Pararhizobium capsulatum DSM 1112: one gene and its partner. The protein of the gene in region 1 interacts with the protein of each later gene in a pairwise test. Links are inferred from orthologs where the notes say so. Each region holds a gene or a part of one and is shown on either strand. Other genes may lie near its edges.

What was found.
Region 2: the proteins of QO002_RS20605 (region 1) and cyoB interact in binary tests that used the Escherichia coli proteins (3 or more experiments, as listed by UniProt). The link is inferred for Pararhizobium capsulatum DSM 1112 from one-to-one orthologs.

What each region holds. Positions count from the first base shown.
Region 1 is NZ_JAUSVF010000002.1:17,067-25,193, forward strand. Bases 2,625-5,409 are described here. They hold QO002_RS20605 (aminotransferase), read right to left. Parts: upstream 4,713-5,409; coding sequence 3,537-4,712; downstream 2,625-3,536. Other genes in these bases: QO002_RS20595 (methionine ABC transporter ATP-binding protein), read right to left, coding at 2,625-2,690; QO002_RS20600 (MetQ/NlpA family ABC transporter substrate-binding protein), read right to left, coding at 2,695-3,489; QO002_RS20610 (LLM class flavin-dependent oxidoreductase), read right to left, coding at 5,023-5,409. In the rest of the region: QO002_RS20585 (isopenicillin N synthase family dioxygenase), read right to left, coding at 1-853; QO002_RS20590 (methionine ABC transporter permease), read right to left, coding at 878-1,588; more of QO002_RS20595, read right to left, coding at 1,542-2,624; more of QO002_RS20610, read right to left, coding at 5,410-6,402; QO002_RS20615 (fatty acid desaturase), read right to left, coding at 6,412-7,404; QO002_RS20620 (ABC transporter substrate-binding protein), read left to right, coding at 7,651-8,127. UniProt on the Escherichia coli protein: Shows aminotransferase activity with methionine and histidine as substrates, and to a lesser extent also with phenylalanine.
Region 2 is NZ_JAUSVF010000002.1:733,235-737,046, forward strand. What follows is about bases 629-3,622. They hold cyoB (cytochrome o ubiquinol oxidase subunit I), read left to right. Parts: upstream 629-1,122; coding sequence 1,123-3,123; downstream 3,124-3,622. Other genes in these bases: cyoA (ubiquinol oxidase subunit II), read left to right, coding at 629-1,093; cyoC (cytochrome o ubiquinol oxidase subunit III), read left to right, coding at 3,125-3,622. Outside these bases: more of cyoA, read left to right, coding at 1-628; more of cyoC, read left to right, coding at 3,623-3,748; cyoD (cytochrome o ubiquinol oxidase subunit IV), read left to right, coding at 3,745-3,812. UniProt on the Escherichia coli protein: Cytochrome bo(3) ubiquinol oxidase is the terminal enzyme in the aerobic respiratory chain of E.coli that predominates when cells are grown at high aeration.

The DNA of each region.
Region 1 (8,127 bases):
TCGTGGCGTCGTAGCGGGCACCGAGGAAGAAGGCGACCGAGAAACGCTCCGTGCCGCTCGGCGGGGTCACCACATCATGCACGTCGGCCTTGACGAAACCGTTGGTCGCCAGTTCCAGAAGCTCGCCGCTGTTGATGACAAAGGTGCCGGGAACCGGGGGGGCCTCGATCCAGACGCCCTCTTCCGTGCGAATGCGAAGGCCTGGTGTCGTATCCTGCAGGAGCACGGTGACGAAGCCGCCGTCCTTGTGCGCGCCGACACCCTGATCGCTGCCGGCGGCATCGCGGCCGGGATAGCGGATGATCTTCAGGAGTTGCGACGGCGACGGTTCGTAGATCTCGGCAAAGGCATTTTCCGGCTGGCCGAGCGACAGCGCGATCGCCTTCAGTACATCGATGCCAATGCGGGTGACTTCAGCCTGGTAGCGCAGCAGCAGCGGCCGCAATTCGGGCAAAGCTTCCGGCCATTGGTTCGGACCGTAGAGCCGGTTCCACGGCGTATCGGCACCGGATGCCACCGGCTCACCCTCGGTGTTGACGTCGAGCTGTTCGCGCCAATCCTGCTCGCCGCGGGTGCGCTCATATCCCGCGCGGTTATATCCGCGGAAATGCGGCGATTTCACCATCTCGATCGAAAGCTTGTCAGCCTCCGGCAGCGTAAAGAAGCGCTTGGAGATGGCGATGACGTCATCGATCAGGCTCTGCGGCACGCCATGGCCGGTCAGATAGAAGAAACCGTGATCGTGCAGCACGCGGGTCAGTTCTTTGATAAAGGCTTCGCGCTCGGCCGAGCTGCCGTAGAAGCGGGAAAAATCGATCGTCGGCAGATGGGTCGGCTTGGTGTGGATCGTCATGTTCATACTCCTCGAAAAGAAAGATCAGGTTTGGTCGTGGCTGCGAGCCACGAGGCGGCTGCGGGCCACGCGATGGTTGACGGTGCGCGCGGCCCAGTCGCCCGCCACCTGGATCGACTGCACGATGATCACGAGCACGATGACGACGGCGACCATCACTTCCGGCATGAAGCGCTGGTAGCCGAAGCGGATACCGAGATCGCCGAGCCCGCCCCCGCCGACCGTTCCGGCCATGGCGGAATAGCCGACAAGGCTGACGAGTGTGACTGTCTGTCCCGCGAGAATGCCGGGCAGCGCCTCGGGCAGAAGCACCTTCCAGATGATCTGCAGCGGCGTGGCGCCCATGGCTTGCGCGGCTTCGATCAGGCTCTGATCGACCTCACGCATCGCAGCCTCCGCAAGGCGCGCATAGAGCGGCGTGATCGCGATCGTCAGCGGCACGATCGCTGCAGCGGTTCCGACCGTCGTGCCGGCCAACAGCCGGGTCAACGGAATGATCGCAACCATGAGAATGATAAACGGCGTGGAGCGGATCAGGTTGACGACCGTGCCGATGACGCGATTGAGCGCCGGGCGTTCGAGAAACTGGCCAGTTCCGGTGACGACCAGCAGCACGCCGAGCGGCAGCCCGATCAGCGTCGACAGCAGCGCGGCAACGCCGACCATGGTCGCCGTCTGGAGAATGGAATCAAGAAGCAGCGCGACGAGTGCCGGCGGCAGAAGATCGGACAGCATGGCCGATAACCTCTCCATGGAGACCGAGGGATGACAGATGGGCGAGAATGGCGGGCACACGATCGGCCGCCTCCGGAAGCAGCAAAGTGAGAATGCCGAGCGGCCGTTCGTCGATGTAGTCGATGCGGCCATGCAGGATCGAGGCCCGGATGCCGAACTTGACGGCGAGATCGGCAACAACCGGCTCTTCTGCTGCTTCGCCGGTGAAGACAATGCGGAGCACGGGCGCCGTGTCGCTGGAAGGTTCGGGGCTCAGCCGTCCGGCCACCTGCGGCGGCAGTTCGTGCGCCACGATCGACGACAGGAAGGAGCGCGCCACTGGCGATTTCGGGAAGGCGAAGACATCGAAGGTCGGGCCGCTTTCGACCACCTGGCCATGCTCCAGCACGGTGACATGGCTCGCGATGGCACGAACCACCTCCATCTCGTGGGTTATGAGCACGATCGTCAGGCCGAGGCGGCGGTTGATGTCCTTCAGGAGCGAGAGGATCTGCTCTGTCGTTTCGGGATCGAGCGCCGAGGTCGCTTCGTCCGACAGCAGCACCTTCGGATCAAGCGCCAGCGCGCGGGCGATGCCGACACGCTGTTTCTGGCCACCGGAAAGCTCGACCGGATAGGCATCGGCCTTGTTGGAAAGACCGACGAGATCGAGCAGCACGGGAATGCGCTTGCGGATCTCTTCCTTTGAGATGCCGGCGATCTCCAATGGCAGCGCGACATTATCCGCCGCTGTCCGCGACGACATCAGGCTGAAATGCTGGAAGATCATGCCGATATCACGCCGGGCACCGCGAAGGTCTGCGCCCGAAAGACGGGTGATATCGTGGCCGGAGACTTCGATCCGGCCGGAGGTCGGAACCACCAGCCGGTTGAGGCAGCGCACCAGCGTGCTCTTCCCCGCGCCCGAGCGGCCGATGATGCCGTGGATATCGCCCTCCTCCACGGAAAGCGACACCTTGTCGAGAACAGGCCCGGCCTTCTGGTCGTAGACCATGGTCAGGTCTTCGACACGGACCACCTGTCGCCGGGCCGGGGCCGCCGTCACGGAGGGCTCCACTTTCTCATCAATCCGCAGCACAGGGGAAAGAGCAAGCTTGGTCATAATCTTACCAGACCGCGATGACGTTGCCGCCGAACTTGGTCTCGATGAACGACTTCACCTCCGGCGACTGGTAGGCTTCGACCAGTGTCTTTACCCAGGGCGCATCCTTGTTCTTCTCGGCAACGCCGATCAGGCAATGGTAGTCGGATAGCTGGTCTTCGATGAGGATGCTGTCGCGGGTCGGAACAAGGCCGGCGCTCAGCGCGAAGTGCGAGGTGATGACGGAGAAATCGACATCTTCCAGCGAACGCGGAAGCTGCGCGGTTTCGAGCGGGATGATCTTGATGTTCTTCGGGTTCTCTATGACGTCGAGTTCGGTCGCGTTGAAGGTGACCCCGGCGGTGAGCTTGATCAGGCCGCCCTTTTCGAGCAGCTTCAGGGCGCGGCCGAGATTGCTCGGATCGTTCGGGATCGTCACCTGCGCGCCGTCAGGCAGCTCGGCGAGCGTCTTGTACTTCTTCGAATAGCCGGCCATCGGCAGGAGTACCGTCTTCCCGACAGAGACGACGGCGAGGCCGCGGTCGCGGTTCTGCTGGTCGAGGTACGGCGTATGCTGGAAACCGTTGGCATCGAGATCGCCGTCATTGGTAGCCGGGTCGATCAGGGCGCCATCGGAAAACTCGATGACCTCGATATCGAGGCCCTTGGCCTTGGCGATCGGCACGATGGCTTCGGCGATCTGCGCATGCGGCCCGGCGGTGACGCCGAAGCGGATTTTTTCAGCGGAGGCCGAAGCGGCTGTTCCCAGAAACAGCGCAAGCGCCGGCAGGATAAGCAAAGAACGATAGCTACGTTTCATCAGATAGGTCCCCTTGTATGGCATGGATGGAATGAGAAGAATTCGGGTTACGAAGCGGCCTTCCAGCCGCGCTCGTCGCGCCAGGCCGCAAGCCGGCGCACGGCCTCGTTCAGGGTTTCGGTGCGCTTGGCAAAGCAGAAACGGATGCGGCTGGTGACATCGCGCTTGCCGTAGAACGATGAGATCGGCACCGGCGTCACGCCCGCCTCCAGCGTCAGCCGGCGCGAGAAGGCAAGATCGTCTTCTTCGGGTGCAAACCCGCTGCGGTCGGCAACGGCAAAATACGTCGCCTCGGCCGGATCGACGGCGAAACCGGCGGCGCGCAGCCCGGCAACCAGCAGGTCGCGACGCTCGGCGAGCCCAGCCTTCAGCCCATCGAAATAGCTGTCTGGCAGGGCGAGACCAACGGCGATAGCAGCCTGCAGGGCGGGCGGCGTCGTAAAGGTGATGAACTGATGGGCGCGGGCGATCGGGCGCAGAAGATGGGGTTCCGCCGTCACATAACCGACCTTCCAGCCGGTGACGGAGAAGGTCTTGCCGGCCGAGCCGATACGCACGGTGCGATCACGCAGCTCAGGCAGGAAGAACGGCGAGCGATGGCGCGCGCCGTCGAAGACCAGATGTTCGTAGACCTCGTCCGAAACGATAGTCAGGCCGTGCTTGAGCACCACATCGCGCAGGGCCACCAGCTCGTTGTCGTCGAAAATCTTGCCGATCGGGTTCATCGGCGTATTGAGCACGATGATCTTCGTGCGCGGGGTAATCGCCGCCTCCAGCTTGTCGGCCGTCAGCTGCCAATGGGGTGGCTCAAGGCGGACGGGGACAGGCACGGCGCCGGCGCGACGGATGAGCAAGTTATAGGCGTCGTAGACGGGCTCGATCACGATCGCCTCGTCACCCGTATCAAGCAGGCCGAAGAAGGCATCCGTCAGGGCTTCGGTCGCGCCAGAGGTGACCAGCACTTCCTGCTCCCAATCGACCCCCTGGCCGAAAAAGCGCTGGGTATTCTCCGCCACCGCCTTGCGCAGCGCCGGAATACCCATCATCGGCGGATACTGATGCGGGCCTTCACGAAGGGCAGCGATGGCCGCCTCGATCAGCTCTTCCGGCTCAAGCGCCTCGGGAAAGCCCTGACCGAGATTGATCGATCCCGTCTCGGCGGACAGCCGTGACATCTCTTCGAAGATGGAGGTGCCGGCGGCACCGAAGACAGAATTGACCATAACGTCGCAAAACCATTGAACGATTTCCAATGGCAGCGAGGGTATTATCGACTATTTCTATAGGCAAAGAAATTTATTCCACGCAACCGAGGTTCGCGGGAAAAGCTCGGCTTCTTCGTCCCGCGCTGGCAGCCGACGGTTTTCGTCGCCAGAACGTCCCCTGCCAGCGAAATAAACGATAATTTCACCTCATAAAGCCGGTTTCACCCGTCATCAGGCTTGCACCATGCCGATGTCGTCTCCTCGCCCCCTGAGCCGACATCCATTCCGACGGTCTGGCACTGTGAAAAATTATACCGGCGACCAATCATCAGGCCGGGATTTCAGCCGAGCGGCCGTGCCGGAAGGTTGCGCCGGTATGACGATCCGGCAGTCGGTTTCCTTCGCCGAACAAACGCTTGCGCAGGCTTCCCTCGCCATAGGCCGTCTTGTATCGGCCACGCTGCTGCAGCACGGGGACGACCAGATCGATGAAATCCTCATAACTTTCCGGCGTCACCGTGCGGGCGAGATTGAAACCGTCCACCTCGCCGTTGTCGATCCATGTTTCGAGCGCATCGGCCACCTGCTCCGGGCTGCCGATAATCAGCGGATAACGGCCGCCAAGTTCCATGCCCGATAGAATGCTGCGCTTCGTCCAGCCGCGTTCGCGGGCGAGATCGACAGAGGTCTGGACGAAATTGCCTTTGCCGTAGGTAATCGGCTCATCGAGTTCGTATTGGGAAAAATCAATGCCGGTGCCGGCGGAGAAATGGGCAAGGCCCGCCTCTGGGCTCGCATAGCGGACGTAATCCTCGTATTTCTCCTGCGCCGCTTTCTCAGTCCTGTCGACGACAACGGTGATGCCGGCGAAGATCCTGATATCCTCGGCCCGCCGCCCTTGCGCGACGGCACCCTGCCGGATGCTCCGTGATGCGGCTCGCGCCACGTTGGTGTCAGGCGATGAGATGAAGACGCATTCGGCATGGCGGGCGGCGAACTGCTGGCCACGACCGGAGGTACCAGCCTGATAGAGCACCGGCGTGCGCTGGCGTGACGGTTCGCTCAGGTGATAGCCATCGGCGCGGTAGTATTTGCCCTCGTGTTTTATCTTTCGCACATGCTGCGGATCGGCATAGACCCGCGCCTGCCGGTCGCGAATAACGGCCTCGTCGTCCCAGCTTCCTTCCCAGAGAGCGTAGAGCAGATCGAGGCATTCGTCGGCACGGTCGTAGCGTGTATCATGTTCACCAAGGGCGGCCTGCCCCACGGCGCGCGCGGCGCTGTCGAGATAGCCGGTGACGATGTTCCAGCCGATGCGGCCTTCGGTCAGATGATCGAGCGTCGACATACGGCGGGCGAAGATATAGGGCTCCTCGGCATGCACGTTGACGGTCACGCCGAAGCCAAGCCCGTTGGTAACCGCCGCCATAGCCGAGACCAGCATCAACGGATCGTTGACCGGAAGCTGGATCGATTCCTTCAGCGTCAGGTCGACCGACTGCTGATAGACGTCATAGACGCCGACGATATCCGCCAGAAACAACCCGTCGAACAGGCCGCGTTCCAGCGTCGCCGCAAGCGAGGTCCAGTAGTCGAGCCTGTTATATTCGTCCGATCGATCGCGCGGATGAGTCCAGAGACCGTGGTTGATATGGCCGACGCAGTTCATGTTGAACGCGTTGAGGAGAATTTCTTTTGGTGAACTCACGGACAGCTTTCAAATAGTAATTTCTGGAACAGCGCTTACCTCGTCGTCACGTCGGGTGACAGGCTGGCGATGCTGAGGATGGCGTGGGTCGTCATGGGGCTTCACTAGAAAGCGACGCGCCACGTCAACATAGCCGTTATAGACCAAGCCGCCATTCACCGAGACCAGAAAATCGCGGTGACGGCGATAGAGCAAGGGTATCCGGTACCATGGAACGCCGGGCCGCTTGTGATGCAGCACATGCAGGTTGTTGTAGAGGAAGAGAAGTCCAAACAGCGGGCTGTTTTCGACGATGGCCGTGCGCTCGTCGTGATGGTCGGCATAGCGATGTTCGGCATAGGACCGCAGCCGGCTGAGTGCTGCGCCGACATAGACGAAGCCGAAGAGATAGAGCCACAGGGGCATTTCGCAGACCCACATCACCCAGACCAGAACGGCGCCGACGCCGATCGCGTGCCGCGCCCACAATGCCGCGCGGTTCCGGTCACCTTTAAAGACCAGTGCGGCTTCCTGAACGAGGAAGTTGACGATCATGACAACAGGGCCGAGCGTCAGCCGTCCAAGCAACGTCGTGTTCCACGCCGCCAGGCGGCGGCCGAGCCAGCCGATGCTCTCCCAGGCAACTTGTGTAAAGTAAGACGATTCCGGGTCTTCGATCGGGTCGGTCAGGTGTTCGTCGCGATGGTGGGTCAGGTGGCCTTCTCGGTAGATCGCGTAAGGCAGCCAGAGCGACAAAGGCGGCCAACCGATCGCATCATTGACACGCCGGTTGCGGGTCGGATGGCCGTGGATGACCTCATGCTGCAGCGACCCGTGCCAGGCGACCAACCAGCCGCCAGCGGCGATGACCACGACGACCGGCAATGACTGCCAGAACCATGTCACGGCAAAGTAGCCACCATAAATGGCGAGAGCCAAAGCCACCGTCTGCCATTCAATTCGGGCGATGACGGAAAGGGTGGATTGGGAAGGCAGTATTTCTGGCGACGGGCGGATGGACATGACGTTAATTCCGACAAGTGCGAAAAACCGATAGATTTCAACTGCCAATATAAAAGGCCAACGCCGGGAGCCGCGCCGTATGGCTTTGCATCAGAGTTCGGAAAAACGGAAAACTGGTTGCGAAAAGAGGTCATATTGGAAAATATTTATTCTATATAATTTATAGATTATTGGCTCTAATCGTTCCATCGAATTGACGAGCGCCTTTTCCGGTTGAGAGGGCGCTCCAGACCGGAGGGAAATTCCATGACATTCAACCCCACGCGCCGACAGGTACTTGTCGGCGGCGCGTCCATCGCGACCATCGTCGCCTTTGGAGGCGTTCATCCCGCCGTCGCAAACGAGGACCGCACCAAGATTGCAGTTCGCGTCGAGAAGGACCTTTCCAATCTCGATCCCGCCAACCGTTCCGGCCCGGTCGATCTTAACGTGATCTGGTCGGTGCAGCAGGGCCTGATCTCGTTCAAGCCGGGCTCGACGGAATGGGAGCTCGACGCTGCAGAAGAGCTTGAACAGGTCAGCGACACCGAAATCCGCTTCAAGCTGCGCAGCGGCCTCGCCTTTACCGGCGGCTATGGCGACCTGACGGCCGAAGACGTGAAATTCTCCTTCGAGCGCTTCATCAAGCCGGATAGCGAAGGCAAGCCCGTTACCTACGCCAAGGATTGGTCCGCACTTGATCGCGTCGAAGTGACCGGCCCGCTCGAAGGCCGTATCATCCTG
Region 2 (3,812 bases), 710 kb from region 1 along the record:
GATGTCGCCATCCGGTGATATTGCGACGCAGCAGAGAGACCTCATCGTTGTCTCCACCGTTTTGATGCTGCTGATCATCATTCCCGTGATCTTCCTCACGCTGTATTTCGCCTGGCACTATCGCGGCTCCAACAAGGCGGCGAAGTACGATCCCGAATGGCATCATTCCACGCGGCTTGAAGTCATCATCTGGTCTGCGCCGCTGGCGATCATCATCGCGCTCGGCGCCGTGACCTGGATCAGCACCCACAAGCTCGACCCCTACCGGCCACTCGATCGTATCAACGTCAGCCGGCCGGTGACCCCGGAAATGAAGCCGATCAATGTCGAGGTTGTCGCGCTCGACTGGAAGTGGCTGTTCTTCTATCCTGACTACGGCATTGCCACGGTCAACGAGATGGCAGCCCCGGTGGATGTGCCGATCAACTTCAAGATCACCGCATCTTCGGTCATGAATTCCTTCTATGTTCCGGCGCTCGCCGGCATGATCTATGCCATGCCCGGCATGGAAACGAAGCTGCATGCCGTGATCAACAAGGAAGGCGAATTCGAGGGTCTCTCCGCCAACTATTCCGGCGACGGCTTCTCCCACATGCGCTTCAAGTTCCACGGCCTGACACAGCAGGGTTTTGAGGAATGGGCCGCCCGCGTGAAGTCGCAGGGCACCGCGCTGAACCGCGATGCCTACCTGAAGCTCGAAAAACCGAGCATCAAGGAACCGGTCCACTACTACGCCACCGTCGATGACGGCCTCTATACCTCGATCCTCAACATGTGTGCCCATCCCGGCAAGATGTGCATGAGCGAGATGATGCACATCGACATGATGGGCGGCGGCGGTGTCGAAAGCCACGAAAACAAGGCCAAGCTGGAATATGACAGCCGCCATGAAAACGACGAGGCACCGGCAGCGACGGTTCCTGCCACCGGCAACCCGGCCCGCAGCGAAGAACCGGCCGAAGGCATCGAAGGCGGCGCATCTGGCGAGGACCAGATGAATCACGATATGCACCAGGGCCACTCGATGCCCATGGATGATCAGGGCGGCGCGGCTCCCGCGCAGCTCAACACCAACGGCAGCACGCAGCCGTAAGGCCGCACTTTAGGACTTTGGACAGACCCATGTTCGGCACCACTTCTTGGACACAACTTCTCTTCGGTCGGCTATCGCTTGAAGCGATCCCGCACGAGCCCATCGTCATCGTGACGTTTTTCGCTGTCGCGATCGGCGGCATCGCGGTTCTCGGCCTGATCACCTATTTCAAGCTCTGGGCCTATCTCTGGAACGAATGGTTTACATCCGTCGATCACAAGAAGATCGGCATCATGTACATCATCCTGGCGCTGATCATGCTGCTGCGCGGCTTTGCCGACGCCATCATGATGCGCATCCAGCAGGCGATCGCCTTCAATGGCTCGGAAGGGTATCTCAACCCTCACCATTACGACCAGATTTTCACCGCCCATGGCGTGATCATGATCTTCTTCGTGGCAATGCCATTCGTCACGGGCTTCATGAACTATGTCGTGCCGTTGCAGATCGGCGCGCGTGACGTTTCCTTCCCGTTCCTCAACAACTTCTCGTTCTGGATGACGACGGCCGGCGCGATCGTCATCATGATGTCGCTGTTCATCGGCGAGTTCGCGCGTACGGGCTGGCTCGCCTATCCGCCGCTCTCAGGCTCGGACTACAGTCCCGGCGTCGGGGTCGACTATTATATCTGGGGCCTGCAGGTCGCCGGTGTCGGAACGACACTTTCGGGCATCAACCTGATCGCCACCATCGTCAAGATGCGCGCGCCGGGAATGACCTTCATGAAGATGCCGGTCTTCACCTGGACCTCGCTCTGCACCAACATCCTGATCGTCGCCACCTTCCCGATCCTGACTGCGACGCTCGCCCTTCTGACCCTTGACCGTTACGCCGGCACGAACTTCTTCACGAACGACCTCGGCGGCAACCCGATGATGTACATCAACCTCATCTGGATCTGGGGCCACCCGGAAGTCTACATCCTCGTGCTGCCGGCCTTCGGCATCTTCTCCGAGGTGGTCGCAACCTTCTGCGGCAAGCGCCTGTTCGGCTATGCGTCGATGGTCTACGCAACGTGCGTTATCATGATCCTTTCCTACCTCGTGTGGCTACACCACTTCTTCACGATGGGCTCGGGCGCCTCGGTGAACGCCTTCTTCGGCATCACCACCATGATCATCTCGATCCCGACAGGAGCCAAGATGTTCAACTGGCTCTTCACCATGTATCGCGGCCGCATCCGCTACGAACTGCCGATGTACTGGACGATCGGCTTCATGGTGACCTTCGTCATCGGCGGCATGACCGGCGTTCTGCTCGCCGTTCCGCCGGCAGATTTCGTGCTGCACAATTCGCTGTTCCTCATCGCCCACTTCCACAACGTCATCATCGGCGGCGTGCTGTTCGGGCTGATGGCGGGCATTGTCTACTGGTGGCCCAAGGCCTTCGGCTACAAGCTCGATGACTTCTGGGGCAAGATGACCTTCTGGTTCTGGCAGATCGGCTTCTTCTTCGCCTTCATGCCGCTCTATGTGCTCGGCCTGATGGGCGTCACCCGTCGCGTCTCCCAGTTCGAAGACCCGTCGCTGCAGATCTGGTTCGTGATCGCAGCCTTCGGCGCGGGCCTGATCGCGCTCGGCATCGCCTCCCTGGTCATCCAGCTCGTCGTCAGTTTCCTTAAGCGCGACCAGCTGCGTTGCGACAGCGGCGATCCGTGGGATGGCCGTACTCTGGAATGGTCGACGTCCTCGCCGCCGCCGGAGTATAACTTCGCCTTCACGCCGGTCGTGCACGATCATGACAGCTGGTACGACATGAAGAACCGCGGCTATGAGCGCCCGCTAATCGGCTTCCGGCCAATCCATATGCCCAAGAGCACCGGCACCGGGGTCATCCTTGCTGCCATCAGCATCGCCTTTGCCTTTGCGATGATCTGGTACATCTGGTGGCTGGCGATCGTCTCCTTCGTTGGTCTCATCGCCGTCGCGATCGGCCATACCTTCAACTACAACCGCGACTTCTACATCCCCGCAGAAACCGTTTCCGCAACGGAAGATGCGCGCTCGAAGCTGCTCGCGGAGCGGACCTGACATGGCACACGACATCCACGCGCAGACAAGCGAAAAGCCGGTCTTCTACCTGAAGGAAGATCATCACCCGGAAGGCAGCACCAATCTGGGCTTCTGGCTTTATCTGATGAGCGACTGCCTGATCTTCGCAGCGCTATTTGCCACCTATGGCGTACTCGGCCGAAACTATGCGGCCGGCCCGTCACCGGCCGATCTGTTCGACCTGTCGCTGGTGGCGATCAACACCGCGATGCTGCTGTTCTCCTCCATCACCTATGGCTTTGCGATGCTGCAGATGGAGCGAAACGCCAAGGCGGAAACGCTGTTCTGGCTCGCTATCACCGGCCTCTTCGGTCTCGCCTTCCTCGGCCTCGAGCTCTATGAATTCACGCATCTGATCCATGAAGGTGCAGGTCCACAGCGCAGCGCATTCCTATCGTCCTTCTTCACGCTGGTCGGCACCCATGGCCTGCACGTCACCTTCGGCATCATCTGGCTGGTCACGCTGATGGTTCAGGTCGGCAAGCGCGGCCTGATCCCGGAAAACCGCCGCCGCCTGATGTGTCTGTCGATGTTCTGGCACTTCCTCGACGTCGTCTGGATCGGCGTCTTCTCCTTTGTCTATCTGATGGGAGTTCTCGGATGAGCTCGAACAACCACGCCCCCGCCCACGAGAGCGCTTCGGATACCCACCATGCCCACAGCCACGG